DNA from 4 places in the Pseudomonas sp. Leaf127 genome. Region 1 is predicted to be linked to each of the others. Evidence: predicted binding sites of a transcription regulator. Region 1 holds the regulator's gene; each other region holds the start of a gene.
What was found. The regulator FliA, encoded in region 1, starts transcription of late flagellar genes. The targets are predictions, from matches to a motif close to CTAAAGTTTNNNNNNNNNNNGCCGNTAA.
Positions count from the first base shown of each region.

Region 2: ASF84_RS23665 (methyl-accepting chemotaxis protein) is a predicted target of FliA. The motif match lies at 1,905-1,932, and genes of this name have one in related genera.
Region 3: ASF84_RS08940 (methyl-accepting chemotaxis protein) is a predicted target of FliA. The motif match lies at 1,362-1,389, and genes of this name have one in related genera.
Region 4: ASF84_RS01965 (flagellar protein MotY) is a predicted target of FliA. The motif match lies at 2,175-2,202, and genes of this name have one in related genera.

Region 1 covers NZ_LMOA01000020.1:413,192-417,402, forward strand. The annotation lists gene flhF (flagellar biosynthesis protein FlhF) at 1-365, shown strand, start outside; gene fleN (flagellar synthesis regulator FleN) at 481-1,317, shown strand; gene fliA (RNA polymerase sigma factor FliA) at 1,314-2,054, shown strand; gene ASF84_RS12540 (chemotaxis response regulator CheY) at 2,300-2,674, shown strand; gene ASF84_RS12545 (protein phosphatase CheZ) at 2,694-3,479, shown strand; gene ASF84_RS12550 (chemotaxis protein CheA) at 3,511-4,211, shown strand, end outside.
Region 2 covers NZ_LMOA01000023.1:571,469-575,679, forward strand. The annotation lists gene ASF84_RS23665 (methyl-accepting chemotaxis protein) at 1-1,792, opposite strand, end outside; gene ASF84_RS23670 (16S rRNA (uracil(1498)-N(3))-methyltransferase) at 1,957-2,664, opposite strand; gene tatC (twin-arginine translocase subunit TatC) at 2,661-3,446, opposite strand; gene tatB (Sec-independent protein translocase protein TatB) at 3,443-3,901, opposite strand; gene ASF84_RS23685 (twin-arginine translocase TatA/TatE family subunit) at 3,905-4,195, opposite strand.
Region 3 covers NZ_LMOA01000012.1:267,920-272,130, forward strand. The annotation lists gene ASF84_RS08930 (NUDIX hydrolase) at 107-526, shown strand; gene ASF84_RS29030 (hypothetical protein) at 553-750, shown strand; gene ASF84_RS08935 (hypothetical protein) at 758-1,024, opposite strand; gene ASF84_RS08940 (methyl-accepting chemotaxis protein) at 1,462-3,447, shown strand; gene ASF84_RS08945 (substrate-binding domain-containing protein) at 3,466-4,211, shown strand, end outside.
Region 4 covers NZ_LMOA01000001.1:428,969-433,179, forward strand. The annotation lists gene ASF84_RS28265 (bacterioferritin-associated ferredoxin) at 21-239, opposite strand; gene rnt (ribonuclease T) at 396-1,067, opposite strand; gene pyrC (dihydroorotase) at 1,064-2,110, opposite strand; gene ASF84_RS01965 (flagellar protein MotY) at 2,261-3,226, shown strand; gene ASF84_RS01970 (argininosuccinate synthase) at 3,346-4,211, shown strand, end outside.

The sequences.
Region 1 (4,211 bases):
TGGAAAGCCTGGCCGGGCGCGGCATCCGTGCCCGCAACTATCTGGTGCTGGGCACCACCAGCCAGAAACAGGTACTGACGGCGGCCTATCACAGCTACAAGCGCTGCGGCCTGGCCGGCTGCATCCTGACCAAACTGGACGAAACCGCCAGCCTCGGCGAAGTCCTGAGCCTGGCGATCAGTCACGAATTGCCTGTGGCCTATCTGACCGATGGGCCGCGTATTCCTGATGATCTGCACCTGCCGCGTCGTCACCAGCTGGTGAGCCGCGCGGTCAGTGTGCAGATGCAGGATGAGCCGAGTGAGGAGGCCATGGCGGACATGTTCGCCGACCTCTATCACAAACCCGGCAAGCAAGTGGGGTAATTGATGGAAACGATTGGAAGGTCCCTGCATATCTGGTCTGCCAGGCATTGTTCGCAAGCGAACGTGCAGCCCGTAATGTGGTTTCGGTCTACGCATGACAAGGTAATGAAATAACATGGGCAGCATGCATCCCGTACAGGTTATCGCCGTGACCGGCGGCAAAGGTGGCGTCGGCAAGACCAACGTGTCAGTGAACCTTTCACTGGCGCTGGCCGAGCTTGGGCGACGTGTCATGTTGCTCGATGCCGACCTTGGCCTGGCCAATGTCGATGTCTTGCTGGGCCTGACCCCCAAGCACACCCTGGCCGACGTCATCGAAGGCCGCTGCGAACTGCGCGACGTGCTGTTGCAGGGCCCTGGCGGCGTACGCATCGTGCCGGCGGCTTCCGGCACCCAGAGCATGGTGCACCTGGCGCCCGCCCAGCATGCCGGCCTGATCCAGGCCTTCAGCGAGATTGGCGACAATCTTGACGTGTTGGTCATCGACACCGCTGCCGGTATCGGCGAGTCAGTGGTCAGCTTTGTGCGCGCCGCCCAGGAAGTGATGCTGGTGGTGTGCGACGAGCCGACCTCGATCACCGATGCCTACGCCCTGATCAAGCTGCTCAACCGTGACTACGGCATGAACCGTTTCCGGGTCCTGGCCAACATGGCCCAGAGCCCCCAGGAAGGGCGCAACCTGTTTGCCAAGCTGACCAAGGTCACCGACCGTTTCCTTGACGTGGCGCTGCAGTATGTCGGTGCCGTTCCCTATGATGAGTGTGTACGCAAGGCCGTGCAGAAACAGCGCGCCGTCTACGAAGCGTTTCCACGTTCCAAGTGCGCCCTGGCGTTCAAGGCCATTGCCCAGAAGGTCGACACCTGGCCTCTGCCGGCCAATCCGCGCGGGCACCTTGAGTTCTTCGTCGAGCGGCTTGTTCACCAGACCAGCGCAGCGGGACCCGTTCAATGACAGCCAGCGGTTACCAGATGTACAGCAAGGCTTCCAGGAATTCGCAGTACGAACTGATCGAGCGTTATGCGCCGTTGGTCAAGCGCATTGCCTATCACCTGCTGGCGCGCCTGCCGGCCAGTGTGCAGGTGGAAGACCTGATCCAGGCCGGCATGATCGGCCTGCTGGAAGTGTCGACCAAATACGATTCGAGCAAGGGCGCCAGTTTCGAGACCTACGCCGGCATCCGCATTCGTGGCGCGATGCTCGATGAGGTGCGCAAGGGCGACTGGGCACCGCGTTCGGTGCACCGTAATACCCGCATGGTCAGCGATGCGATTCGTGGCATTGAAGCAAAAACCGGCCGCGACGCTAAAGATCATGAGATTGCGGCCGAACTCCAGTTAAGTCTGGATGATTATTACGCTATCTTGAACGACACCTTGGGCAGCCGCCTGTTCAGCTTTGACGACCTCTTGCAGGACGGCGATCATGACGGGCTGCACGAGGATGGCGCCAGCGCTTCGCTGGAGCCGTCGCGGGACCTGGAAGACGAGCGCTTCCAGGCCGCGTTGGCCGATGCCATCGCCAATCTGCCGGAGCGTGAGCGTCTGGTATTGGCGCTGTACTATGACGAAGAGCTGAACCTCAAGGAAATCGGTGAGGTCCTGGGGGTCAGCGAATCACGGGTCAGCCAGTTACACAGCCAGTGCGCCGCACGTTTGCGGGGGCGTTTGGGGGAGTGGCGCGCACGCTGACAGCGTCCGGAGTGTCCGGGCGGCTGCAGACCGGCTGTGCAAGGCGTCACGTGTCGAGTACCCGGACAAGGCAGGAGCCTGTCAGCATCCCTGGGGATGACTGGTTCAGGCGTTTGCCCGTGTCCATGTGCCAGGCCTGTGAAAGCGGCAAGCGGTCGAAAATGTGCTGTGCCGGTATTGAGTGAACAGCGGGTCCGGGAGCCGGGCTCGTTCAGGACTGTTTGGAGGTCGAATTGGACAAGAACATGAAAATCCTCATCGTTGACGATTTTTCAACGATGCGGCGGATCATAAAAAACCTGTTGCGTGACCTGGGGTTCACCAACACGTCGGAAGCCGATGACGGCCTGACCGCATTGCCGATGCTGCAAAGCGGTGGTTTCGATTTTCTGGTCACTGACTGGAACATGCCCGGCATGTCGGGTATCGACCTGTTGCGTCAAGTGCGCCTGGACGAACGTCTCAAGCACATTCCGGTGCTGATGGTGACTGCCGAAGCCAAGCGTGAGCAGATCATCGAAGCGGCCCAGGCTGGCGTGAACGGCTATGTGGTCAAGCCTTTTACCGCCCAGGTACTGCAAGAAAAGATCGAGAAGATCTTCGAGCGCGTCAATAGCTGATGCATGCCGCGAGGGCGCTATGGACAACAACGATTCATTGGGCGACTTCGAGTCGACCCTGAAAAAACATGCGCACGAGCTTGTCGCCAGCCTTGAAAGAGGCAAGTTCGGCGATGCCGTGCAATTGATCCATGAGCTCAACCAGACTCGGGACCGCGGCCTTTATCAGGAAGTGGGCAAGCTGACACGTGAATTGCACAGTGCGATCGTCAACTTCCAGATAGACCCGCAGATGCCACAGGCCGAAGAGGTGTCGCAGATCACGGACGCCACCGAACGCCTGTCGTATGTTGTGCGCCTGACCGAGGGCGCGGCCAACCGCACCATGGACCTGGTGGAGCAGAGCACGCCGCTGATGAACAGCCTGAGCGACGACGCCAAGGCGTTGAGCGCCGACTGGGGGCGCCTGATGCGCCGCGAAATCGGTGCCGAAGAGTTTCGTGGGCTGGCAAAGCGCGTCGAAGGCTTTCTTTCTCGTACCGAAAAGGAAAGTCACAGCGTGGCGACCAACCTCAACGACATTCTGCTTGCTCAGGACTATCAGGACCTGACCGGCCAGGTGATCAAGCGCGTGACGCAATTGGTCACCGAAGTTGAAAGCAATCTGCTCAAGCTGGTGCTGATGGCCAGCCATGTCGATCGCTTTGCCGGCATTGAACATGATCGTGAAGCACTGTTGGCGGAAAATAATCCGAAAAAAAATCTCGCCCAAGGTGAAGGTCCGCAAATTCATGCCGATAAACGGGAAGATGTCGTTTCCGGTCAGGATGATGTGGACGACTTGTTATCGAGCCTCGGCTTCTAGGTCTTGACGGTTAATTTTAGGGAGCACCCCCATGAGCTTCGGCGCCGATGAAGAGATCCTTCAGGATTTTCTGGTAGAGGCCGGCGAGATTCTCGAGCAATTGTCCGAACAGCTGGTCGAGCTTGAAAGCCGACCGGATGACGCAGACTTGCTCAACGCAATTTTTCGCGGTTTTCACACTGTTAAAGGGGGCGCCGGCTTCCTCCAGCTGCATGAGCTGGTGGAGTGCTGCCACATTGCCGAGAACGTGTTCGACATCCTGCGCAAGGGTGAACGACGCGTAGATTCAGAATTGATGGACGTGGTTCTCGAAGCCCTGGACACCGTCAACAGCATGTTCGGCCAGGTGCGCGAGCGCAGTGACGTCACGCCTGCCACCCCTGAACTGCTGGCGGCGCTGGCGCGTCTGGCCGATCCGCAGGCCGCTGATGAAGCACCTGCGGCCGCGGAGCCTGTGGCACAACAGGCTGCAGAACCTGAAGCCCCGGCCCCTGGCGATGAAATCACCGATGACGAATTCGAGCGTCTGCTCGATTCGCTGCAAGGTGCCAAGTCCGATGCCCTGGCACCTGCTGCACCTGCACCTGTACCGTCTGCGCCGGTGGCGGCCAGCGATGAAATCACCGACCACGAATTCGAAGCGCTGCTCGACCAGTTGCATGGCAAGGGCTCGTTCGATGCCGGCATCGCAGCGGCAGCCCCCGCTGCCACAGCGGCAGTGCCAGCGTCGGC
Region 2 (4,211 bases), on a different contig from region 1:
GGCGCGCCAGCTCGACGCTGGAGGCGGCGGTTTCTTCGCTGGCGGCGGCGGTCTGTTGCGACACGTCACGCACATTGAGCACGCTGCGGTTGATCTCGTCGGCCGTGGCGCTTTGCTGCTCGGCGGCGGCGGCAATCTGCTGGTTCATCGCCTGGATGGCCGAGACCGTGCGGGTGATGCTTTCCAGCGAGCCCCCGGCGCGGCGGGTCAGCTCGACGCTGCTGTCGGTCAGCGCCAGGCTGTCGTCCATGATGCTCGACACCTGCTGGGTGCCGCTTTGCAGGCCGGCAATCAGCGCTTCGATCTCTTCGGTGGACTTCTGGGTACGCTGCGCCAGGCTGCGCACCTCATCGGCCACCACGGCAAAGCCGCGTCCGGCTTCACCGGCGCGCGCCGCTTCAATGGCGGCGTTCAGCGCCAGCAGGTTGGTCTGTTCGGCCACCGACTTGATCACATCCAGCACGCTACCGATCTTGTCGCTTTCGCGCTTGAGTTCGTCCATGGCGGCAGTGGAATTACCCATGGCCTTGGCCAGGCGTTCGATCTGGCCAATGGCCTCGTTGACCACCCGGTCACCCTCACGGGCCTGCTGGTCGGCGGCCAGTGCCGCTTCCGAGGCTTCTTCGGCGTTGCGCGCCACTTCCTGCACGGTGGCGGTCATTTCATGCATGGCGGTGGCCACCTGATCGGTCTCGACCCGCTGGCTGTTGACCCCGGCGCTGGTCTGCTCGGTAACGGCCGAGAGTTCTTCGGCCGCGCTGGCAATCTGCGTCACGCCATCGCGAATGCCGCCCACCAGCTCGCGCAGGCTGACGGTCATGCGCTGCAGGGTGCCTTGCAGCACACCCAGTTCGTCCCGGCGATTGACGTTGAGGTTGTGGCTGAGGTCGCCGGCGGCCACGCGCTCGACGGCCTTGAGCGTATCTTGCAGGGGCAGGGTGATCTGCCGCGTGATGATCCAGCCGGCGAGCACACTGAACAGCAGCGCCAGGGCCGTGCCCAGGACAATGGTCAGCACCGCCTGCTCGCTCTCCTTGTCGCGGCTGGCATTCTGGTCGGCAATCAGTTCACGACTCAGTCTGACCATTGTTTCGCCAAGCGGTGCCATCTTTTCCAGCGCGGTGAGGCTGGCGGTCTGGGCATCATGGTACTTGCCCACCGCCTTGCGATAGCCTTGCAGGCCCGCCTGTGCCGCCTGCAGCGTCGGCAGGAAGTCGGCCGGAATATCGCCAGCCAGGGCGTTGATGCCGGTCATGGCCTCGTCGATGGCCGCGTTGGCGTTCTTCTCGAATTCGGCACGGCCGCTGTAGGTGTAGCCGCGCACCTGAAAGCGTGCTTGTTGCAGCAATTTGCTGACGCCAACGATATTGTTGAAGGCCAGAATATCGTTGCTCTTGAGCAGTTCGGCTTCGAGCTTGTTGATTTCGGCCACGGCCTTGTCGGCGCTGTCGCCCATCAGGCTGCGGGTGCCTTCACGGGTTTCGATGGCCTGGCTCATTTCCATGAACGCCTGACGATAATCACCGGCGGTCTTGATTTGCGTGTCCAGGCGTTGCTGGTTGGCGGGCGAGCGAATAAGGCTGCGTGCCGCGCGCAGATCGATGTCGAGCTGGTCGAGGGCTGCCACAACGTTCTTTGCCGCTTCGGCGCTGGACAGGGCTTCATAGCGCTGACGCTGGATACGCAGTTCCAGGGTCTGCTCATTGATCTGATTGATGGCACTGACCCGGTCGCCCCGATCGATCAGGGACTGGATGCTGCGCCAACCGGTGGTGCTGATGGCCAGGGTCATCAGCACCACGAGGCCGAAACCGAGCGCCAGTTTGCGGCTGACACTCGCGTTGGCGAGACGTTGGGTAATGGACATGAGGACTCCTTGCCGGGCAGATACAGTACGAACCCCTGTATCGGCAAGAATCCTGCAAGCTGAAGCGATTTAGATGACGGAGCAAATGCTCAGAACAAGCGCGCCAACAGTGCCGTGACCGCAGTCTCGACGCGCAGGATGCGCGCCCCGAGCTGCACCGGCTGCAACCCGGCGCCGGCCAGCAGATCGACCTCGTACGGAATCCAGCCACCTTCCGGGCCAATGGCCAGGGTCACCGGCTGTTCGACCGCCCGCGGGCAGGGCGGAAAATCACCCGGATGGCCGACCAGCCCGAGGGTGTCCTGGGCCAGGGCCGGCAGGCGGTCCTCGACGAATGGCTTGAAGCGCTTTTCGATCAGCACCTCGGGCAACACGCTGTCGCGGGCCTGCTCCAGGCCCAGGATCAGGTTCTCGCGGATGGCCTCGGGGTTGAGGAACGGGGTCTGCCAGAAGCTTTTCTCGACCCGATAGCTGTTGACCAGAATCAGCCGTGGCACGCCCATGGTGGCCACGGTCTGGAACACCCGGCGCAGCATTTTCGGGCGCGGCACGGCCAGGATCAGGGTCAGCGGGAGCTTGGCCGGCGGCGGGCTGTGCAGGGTCACGCGCAGCTCGGCTTCGCGTGGCTCCAGGCGCAGCACTTCGGCTTCCCCCAGCAGGCCGCCGATACGGCCGACCCGCAGGCGGTCACCGACCGCGACCCGCTGCACCTCCTGCATGTGGGTCAGGCGCCGGTCACGCAACACCACACGGTCGGCCGCGATGAAGTCGGCCTCTTCGAGCAGCAGCAGGTTCACGACAGCGGCGCTGGCGGCTGGTCGCGCTTCTGGTCTTCAGGGTGCTCGCCGCGCTTGCTGATCATGCTGCTGCACAGGATGCCCAGCTCGAACAGCAGCCACATCGGCACTGCCAACAGGGTCTGCGAGAAGATGTCCGGCGGGGTGAGGATCATGCCGACCACAAAGCAGCCGATGATCACGTAGGGGCGGATCTTCTTCAGGTACTTGACGTCGACCACACCGATCCACACCAGCAACACCACGGCCACCGGAATCTCGAAGGCCACGCCGAAGGCAAAGAACAGCGTCATGACGAAGTCCAGGTAGCTGGCGATGTCGGTCATCATCGACACGCCTTCGGGCGTCACGCTGGCAAAGAAGTGGAAAATCAGCGGGAACACCAGGAAGTAGGCGAACGCCATGCCGGCATAGAACAGGATGATGCTCGACACCAGCAAGGGCACGGCGATGCGCTTTTCATGCCGGTACAGGCCCGGTGCGATGAAGCCCCAGACCTGATGCAGGATGATGGGCATCGAGGCGAACAATGCCACCATCATGGTCAGCTTGAAGGGCGTCAGGAACGGCGAGGCCACATCGGTGGCAATCATCGTCGCGCCTTCGGGCAGGTAGGCGCGCAGCGGGGCAGACACCAGGGTGTAGATCTTCTGCGCAAAGTAGAACAGGCAGGCAAAGACCACAAATACCGCAGCCACGCAACGCAGCAGGCGTGTACGCAGCTCGGTCAGGTGCGAGACCAGCGGCATGGGCTGGTCGTTTTCCGGGATATCAGCGCTCATGGGGCTCGCGATGGCAATGACGGGTCAGTGAGGGCAGCCGGCTGACCGACAGGCGTGGCCACGGTCGCAGGCTTGGGTGTTTTTTCCAGGGTCAGACGCGGCGTTGCCGGCGTGACGGTGGCTGGCGGCACCGAAGACTCAGGTTGCAGCGCAATGGGTTGCGGATCCGGTTCGACTGCCGGGGCGTCGCGATTGAGCACGTCTTCGTTGGGCGGCGAGAACAGCTTGCGGGCTTCTTCTTCCAGCGACAGGATGTGCTCGTTGTGCAGTTGCCGGCGAATCTCGTCGGCACCGATTTCACGTTCCACTTCCTGCTTGATGGCATTGAAGCTGCGCCGCAGACGACCTATCCACAGCCCGGCGGTACGCGCGGCTCCCGGCAGGCGCTCGGGACCCAGTACCAGCAGGGCCACCAGGCCGATCAGCAGCAGTTCGGAAAAGCTGATACCAAACATGGATCAGACCTGGTCCTTGCGCACCGGATCCTGCACCCTTTGCGCCTGGGCATCGATGGTGTGCGGCGGTTGGGGTTGCGGGTTATGCGCCGTGCTCTGGGCCGGCTGCGGTTGTGGCTGCGGCTGGGCCGTTGGGTTGGGCTCGGCCGGCTTTTCATCGTCGTGCATGGCCTTGCGAAAGCCCTTGATCGATTCGCCGACATCACTGCCCAGGCCCTTGAGCTTCTTGGTGCCGAATACCAGCACCACGACGATCAGGATAACGAGCCAGTGTTTCCAGTCAAAAATACCCATGGAGCAATCCTCTTGA
Region 3 (4,211 bases), on a different contig from region 1:
CAGCTCTGGTCATCATACCGACACCTGGGCGGCTCACTATGGGACAACAGTCTGTTGTCCGGTTTGGCTGTGCGGTTTTCGAATGGACTCAGTGAAAGGATCGAACATGGGAACAGCCAGCTCGTCGGAGAAATCCAAACACCTCAAGCGGCGTGCCACGGTGATCTATTGCCGTGACGACGAGATCCTTTTCGTGCGCAAGCGCAAGGCCAAATGGAACCTGCCTGGCGGGCGGGTCGAGCGTGGAGAAACCCCCAAGGCCGCAGCCTTGCGGGAAATGGCCGAGGAAACCGGGCTTGAGTTCAACTCGCTGACGTTCGTCTCTACCTACCGGGAGGAGGCGGTCATCCATTTCATTTTCGAAGCGCGCAGGGCGGTGCCCAAAAAGCCCCGGCCATGCAACGAGATTGATGATTGCCGGTGGCTTTCGGTCAAGGAACTGTGCAAGCGGGATATACGGGGCCCGATCCGCTCGTTGCTCAAGCGTTGTGCCTCGGACCTGGAGCGCAAGCTGACGCTTCACTAGGCTTTTCAACACTGGAGAAGATCGCCATGCCACACCGTGAACGAGCAGAAGTCGAACGGCTGGAGCAACACCTGGCCGATGCCTACACCGCGTACCGTAAACACTTCGACTCGGCACCTTATCCCTCCAGTGAGGAGGAGTGGGCCGAACTCAACCGCTATCGAAAAGCCGTCTCACAGGCCAGTGCTGCCCTGGACGCCTATTGTGCAGGGCCTGATCGATAACGTGCCGCTATGCCTTGCGCGCCTCGCTGACGCGAAAGCGGATGTTATCCAGGTAATTTGATTTGAGTTCGGCGGCCAGGGGGCCCAGCACCGGGTTGGCCTTGAAGGGGGTCATCATGTCTTCGACGATCTGCTGCACACTGGCCGTTGCCGCCGCCACGCTCGCAGGCACACGCGGATCGAATTCAATGGCCTCCATGCGCTCGTCCAGCATTTTGAGTACGGGCTCTGCGTTCCTGATTTGCGTGCGGATTACATCAACCGACGTTTCCATCCTGACCTCCATGTAGTCATGCTTGAGGGCTCTGTATGGCGGCTTTCAGGCCGGTTCTGAGCCTTCGTGATGGCGCGATTGTACCTGCCAAATGCTTCAGAATCTGGTCAGGCGGCATTATTTCTCAAGCACCTGTCCATTGCGGTCTGCAAAATGGATGGCGCGTCAGCGCTTTTTCAAGACGTGCATGATGTCCCGTTGAGACAGCCGTGCCCCATGCCCTTGCCGCTGAATCAATACGCTTATCTATCAAGGGCTTGTAAGGAGCGTCAGGCGCCTGACGCAGCAAGAGAAACGGGCGGGCAATAATAAAGTGGTCGCAAGGGCGCTGGCGTCTATCAAGGTTCCTTGCGCCGGGTCGATAGCCAAGATGGCACCTTGGTTAAAGACCAGCTTGGGTATCGAAAGCTCACGAATAAAAACCAAAGAGGGCGTCCATGACCATTTTGCAGCGAGTAATCGGCGGGTTTGCGGTATTGGTGCTATTGCTGTTGGCAATGGCGGGCCTCAGCTATCAGAACACACGGTCCATCAGCGATCGTTTGACCGTGATCACTGGCCAGTCGGCGCCCTTGAGCCGCGCCGCCAGCGAGTTGTATGTGTATATCCTGCGCGCCCACCAGGCGTTGTTGGCCAATTTGATCAACGATAACCTGGCGCAGATTGATGCCGGTCAACAACCGTTTGATGACAGTATTCGTCAATTCAACGAGTTGCTGGGACGCACCGATGCTTATATCGGCGATCGCGATGAACTGCGGGCCAGTCTCGCGCAAGAACGTCAGTCCGTCAGTGTCTACGCCGAACAGGCCAAGGCCCTGATCGTCGTGCATCGCGCGCACGTGCAACAACTGGCGTTGAACCGCTTATTGCAAAGCTACAGCACCGTGCAAGCGGCTCAATTGACCCGTTATTTGCGTGATTACATTGCCCGCGCACGCAGTGAAGACGCGGTAGCGCAAGTCGCCGCCGCCGAACAGTTGTTGCTTGAGGTCAATAAAGCCTACGACGGCCTGGCCGCGCACGCCGCCACACCCGATATCGGCGTCTTGCAGCGCGTGCTCAATCTGCAGGACGAAGTGATCAACACGCGCCTGCAGGCCATGACGGCGGTCGATCCAAGGATCGGACGGATCACCGGGGTCATGGTCAATCGCCTGCTGACGGACCTGACGGCGGCCGACGGGCTGTTTCGGGCTTATCAGGCAGAAGCGCAACTGGACGCACAAGTGCTGCAGCAACGCCAGTCAGTCGAGACCACGTTGCAATCCACCCTGGCGCAGATCGGTCAATTCGGCAGTCAGGCGCTTGAAGTGGCCAATCAGGCCAGGGATGCTGCCAATGCCACCATCAGCACCGGCCGCACCTGGTTGCTGCTCGCCTGTGTCCTGGCAATGGTGGCGGCGGTGCTTATTGGTCTCTGGGTCGCCTTCAGCCTGCGCAGGCCGCTGGCCGCCTTCCGTGAAGTCCTCAAGCAACTGACGGGCGGCGATATGCGCGTCAGCTTCGATGTCAGTCGCCGGGATGAATTTGGTGAGCTGGGCGGTTACCTGAATGAACTGACCGGGGCGTTGCGCACGATTTTTACCGAACTGATCCGCTCGGCCGACTCCCTGGCCGTCACCGCTGGAAACAACGCCCTCAACAGCGAGCAGACCACCCGCGTGGTGGATGAGCAAAAGGACAAGCTGCAATCGGCCGCCTCGGCCATGACGCAAATGGAAAGCACGGTGGAGGAGGTTGCACGGCGCGCGCAGGATACGCGCAAGGCCGTGGACGATACCCGCGACCTGACCGATGCGGTGCAAGAGCGTGTGTCTGAAACCATCGTCAATATTCGCCAGCAGGCCGAACAGGTCAACAAGGCTGCCGAAGTCACTGACGAGCTGCAACGGTATGGCCAGAGCATCGAGGGCATTGTCGTGGCGATCCGTGCCATCGCCGAGCAGACCAACCTGCTGGCCCTCAATGCCGCCATTGAAGCGGCTCGCGCCGGCGAGCAGGGTCGAGGCTTTGCCGTGGTCGCTGACGAGGTACGTTCACTGGCGGGCCGTACCCAGACCTCGACCGGGGAAATCCAGGAAGTGATCGGCAAGATGCAGGAAAAGATTCATTCGGTCGTGCAGGTGATGAACGAAAGCCAACAGCAATCGAGCCAGTGTGTGACGCTGGCCTCGGGTGCCGGGGAGCTGCTGCTGTCGATGAGCGAGGCGGTCGGCACCATCCGCGACATGAATATCCAGATTGCCGCGGCCACCGAGCAACAGAGCGCAACCGTGCAAGACACCAGCCGCATGGTCATTCAGATCAACGATTCTGCCCAGCAGGCCGCTGACGGCGCTGAGCAGTCAGCGAGCAGTAGCCAGAGCCTGTCGAAGATGGCCAGTGTGCAGCGCGAGCTGCTTCAACAATTCAAAGTTTGACCCTTGGAGGTCAGAAAAATGAAAGCAGGGTCAATGCTCATTCTGGGTTCGATGCTGTTCATCACCGGCCTGGCTCAGGCCGCTACACCGCTGCTGGGTGTCGCCATGGCCAAGTACGATGACAATTTCCAGACGCTTCTGCGCAACAGCGTGCAGCAGCACGCGACCTCGGTGAGTGCCGATGTCTTCATGGAGAACGGTCAGGACAACGCCGACTTGCAGATGAGGCAGTTTCGCAACCTGGTCGACTCTAAAGTGGACGCAATCATTGTGGCGACGGTCGACGATAAAAGTTCGGCGCAGATGATGAAGCTGGCTGACGCGGCCAGGATCCCGCTGGTCTTTGTCAACCGTAGCCCGGCGCTGGAAAAGCTGGCAGCACAAACCGCCTACGTCGGCTCCAACGAGCTGGAGTCCGGCACGCTGCAAATGGAAGAACTGGCGCGTCGTGCCGGCTACAAAGGCAACGTGGTCATAGTGGTAGGCGACCCCGGCAATGCCGCTTCGCGGATGCGCACCGAGGATGTGGAACACGTCGTCGCCAAATACCCGGGCATGAAAATCGTGCAGAAAAAGGTGGCCAACTGGGAGCGTAACCAGGCCGCCACCGTGGTGAACGACTGGGTCAAGCAAGGCCTGGACTTTTCGATCATTGCCGCCAATAACGACGAAATGGCCATTGGCGCCATCATGGGCCTGGAGAAGGCTGGCAAGCAGGCCAAAGACTACCTGGTCGGTGGCATCGATGGCACACCGGATGGATT
Region 4 (4,211 bases), on a different contig from region 1:
ACGTTTTTAGAGGCCCCCCTTTACGCTGCTGAAAATTCTGCAGGGTAAGCCAGCGACGCCTGTGTCGTTTGCAGTTCGGTCAGGGTTTCACGTACGACCTGCTTGGCAAGGCAGGCGCATTTGCCGCATTGCGTCGCAACACCGAGGGTCTGGCGAACATCCCGATAGCTGCAGCAGCCTTCGAGAATCGACTCGCGGATTTGACCGTCAGTAACACCTAGGCAGAGACAAACGTACATAAGCTTGAACCGTCGCTGTGTATTGCAAGTTGCGAACGAGACTAATGCTAATGAGAATGCTTGTCAAAATTGTTTTGAGCCGGATTCAGCTAGCCCGATGAGTGGTGCGTCGATCAGGAATCGGCGCACTTGCGCAGGGCAAGTGCGCCGGCCGGATCAGTCGTAGTCGCGCCAGCCGCCCATGTCTTTCCAGCGGTTGACGATGCCGCAGAACAGCTCGGCGGTCTTTTCCGTGTCGTAGCGGGCCGAGTGGGCTTCACGGCCGTCAAAGTCCATGCCGGCGGCCTGGCAGGCCTTGGCCAGCACCGTCTGGCCGTAGGCCAGGCCGGCCAGGGTCGCGGTGTCGAAGCTGGAGAAAGGATGAAACGGGTTGCGTTTCATGTCCAGGCGCGCCACGGCGGCGTTGAGAAAGCCCAGGTCGAAGCTGGCGTTGTGGCCGACCAGCACGGCGCGCTTGCAGCCATTGGCCTTGATGGCCTTGCGTACGCCACGAAAGATATCGGTCAGCGCGGTTTCTTCGCTGACCGCCATGCGCAGCGGATGGTCGAGCTTGATTCCGGTGAACTCCAGGGCAGCCGCCTCGATGTTGGCGCCTTCAAAGGGTTCTACCCGAAAGAAATAGGTGTGCTCGGGGTACACAAAACCTTTTTCGTCCATGCCGATGGTCACGGCTGCGATTTCCAGCAGGGCATCGGTGGCCGAGTTGAAGCCGCCTGTTTCGACATCGATCACAACCGGCAGATAGCCGCGAAAGCGCGCGGCCATCGGATGGCGCGAGCCACCGCCATGGTGAATGTCCAGATCGTCGTCGAGATGATCGTCGCTCACGCCTTTTCCTCCAGCACACGCCAGCGCAGTTTTTCACCAGCGCGCAGCGGGATAACGTTCAGTTCGCCAAACGGCAGGCTGGCAGGCGCCGTCCATTCGTCGCGAATCAGAGTGATGGTGTCCTGGTTGGCAGGCAAACCGTAGAAAGCCGGACCGTGCAGGCTGGCAAAACCTTCGAGCCTGTCCAGGGCGTTACGCTGTTCGAACGCCTCGGCATACAGCTCGATGGCAGCATAGGCGGTGTAGCAGCCGGCGCAGCCGCAGGCCGCTTCCTTGGCATGCTGGGCATGGGGTGCCGAGTCGGTGCCCAGGAAGAACTTGCTGCTGGCGCCGGTGGCGGCGTCAAGCAGCGCCACCTGGTGCGTGTTGCGCTTGAGGATCGGCAGGCAATAGAAATGAGGGCGAATGCCACCGACCAGCATGTGGTTGCGGTTGTACAGCAAGTGATGCGCGGTGATGGTCGCCGCCACATTGCCTGAGGCCTCGTTGACGAACTGCACGGCGTCAGCGGTGGTGATGTGCTCGAAGACCACCTTGAGGGTCGGGAAGCGCTCCACGACGCGGCGCAGGTGCTCGTCGATGAACAGCTTCTCGCGGTCGAACACGTCGACTTCGCCACGGGTGACTTCGCCATGCACCAGCAGCAGCAGGCCGACGTCGGCCATGGCTTCAAGGGCCGGGTAGATCTTGTCCAGGCTGGTGACGCCGGAGTCGGAGTTGGTGGTCGCGCCGGCCGGGTACAGCTTGGCCGCATGCACAAAGCCACTGGCCTTGGCGTCGCGGATGTCTTCGGCCGTGGTCTGGTCGGTGAGGTAGAGCACCATCAAGGGTTCGAAGCGGCTGCCGGCAGGTCGTGCCGCCAGGATACGCTGGCGGTAGGCATCGGCTTGTTGCGCGTTGCGCACCGGAGGCACCAGGTTGGGCATGATGATTGCGCGGCCAAAGGTGCGCGCAGCGTCGGCAACGGTATGAGGCAACACAGCTCCGTCACGGAGATGGATGTGCCAGTCGTCGGGACGCAATAGGGTCAGGCGGTCGGACATTGGGGATTCCAGGCGGTTCGAACTCGCGGAATGCTACCGGAAAAGACAGTCTCAGGCACTCGCTATCAAGTTTTGTGGGAAGTTACCGATAGCAAGCCATCAGGTCGGCATTTTTCTGTTTTGCCGCCAATTTTTCAGGTGGAGCCTCCCGTGCGCCAGCGATATCTAGCCCTGCTCAGCCTCGTCGTCAGCCTGCCGGCAGCGGCGATCAATTTCCAGACACGCCTGGAAAGCATCGAGTGGAAGGTCGAGGGCGATCAGTTCGAATGTCGCCTGAGCCAGCCCATTACCGATCTGGGCGCGGGTGAGTTCGTGCGCCGTGCGGGCGAGCAGGCGATCTTTCGCCTGAAGGCTTCCTACAATACGCTGGGCAACGGCTCGGCCACTCTGCTGGCGGCCGCATCGCCCTGGCAGCCTGGGCGCGGCGATATCAACCTGGGGTCGGTGCGGGTCAGTAACGGCGAAATCCCCTTCAATACCACGCAGGCGCAAGCCGGTCGTCTGATCACAGGCTTGCTCGAAGGCCGCAGTCCGGTGATACGTCACTATGCTCGTGACGGCGGCGGCAATATGGAAGTGCGTCTGTTGCCGGCCAGGTTTCGTGAGGCCTTTGGCGAGTACCAGGCCTGCACGGCCAGGCTGCTGCCAATGAATTTCGACCAGATCAAGCAGGCCGAGGTCGGTTTTCCAGGGGGCGGCATCGAGCTCGATGCCAAGGCCAGGGCGCGCCTGGACAATATGCTGGCTTATCTGAAGGCCGATCCGACGGTCAACCATATCGAGCTGGACGGTCACTCCGACAACAGCGGCAACCGCCTGACCAATCGCGACCTGTCACGACGTCGGGCCTTGGCGGTCATGGACTACCTCAAGGCCAATGGTGTGCCTGAAGAGCAGATCACCCTGCGCTTTCACGGTGAGCGCTATCCGCTGGCGGCCAATACCAACAATGCCAACCGCGCCCGCAACCGGCGGGTGAATGTGCATCTGGAGCGTGTGGCGCCCCAGGAACTTCCCGCCCCTGTCGCGCCTGCCGTAGCACCACCGGTCGCTCCGGCGGCTGGTATGTCGGCACCGGCACCGTCCACCACAGGGGCGCCTGCCAAGGCCTCCTGACCGCCTGCGAAGGGTACGAGCGCTGTCGCCTGCGGGTCACAAGCTGTCGCGCCACTGTAAATCTGCGGGTTTGAACGGTAGACTCGACGGTTTTCCGTACAACCCGGTGGAGTGATGGCATGGCGGACGTAAACAAGGTCGTTCTGGCGTATTCTGGTGGCCTGGATACTTCAGTGATCCTGAAGTGGCTGCAAGATACCTATAACTGCGAAGTGGTGACGTTCACCGCTGACCTGGGGCAGGGCGAGGAGGTCGAGCCTGCACGCGCCAAGGCACAGGCCATGGGCGTGAAAGAGATCTACATCGACGATCTGCGCGAAGAGTTCGTGCGCGATTTCGTCTACCCGATGTTCCGTGCCAACACTGTCTATGAAGGCGAGTACCTGCTGGGTACGTCCATCGCACGCCCTCTGATCGCCAAGCGCCTGATCGAAATCGCCAACGAGACCGGTGCTGACGCCATCTCCCACGGTGCGACCGGCAAGGGTAATGACCAGGTGCGCTTCGAACTGGGCGCCTATGCGCTCAAGCCTGGCGTCAAGGTCATCGCCCCATGGCGCGAGTGGGACCTGCTGTCGCGCGAGAAACTGATGGACTACGCTGAAAAGCATGCCATCCCGATCGAGCGTCATGGCAAGAAAAAGTCGCCGTACTCCATGGACGCCAACCTGCTGCACATCTCGTATGAAGGCGGTGTGCTGGAAGACACCTGGACCGAACACGAAGAAGACATGTGGCGCTGGACCCGGTCGCCTGAAGATGCCCCCAATACCCCGACCTACCTTGAGCTGACCTACCGCGCCGGCGACATCGTGGCGATCGATGGCAAGGACCTGAGTCCGGCCCAGGTGCTGGCCGAACTGAACCGCATTGGCGGCGAGAACGGTATCGGTCGCCTCGACATCGTCGAGAACCGCTACGTGGGCATGAAGTCGCGCGGCTGCTACGAGACCCCGGGCGGCACCATCATGTTGCGTGCCCACCG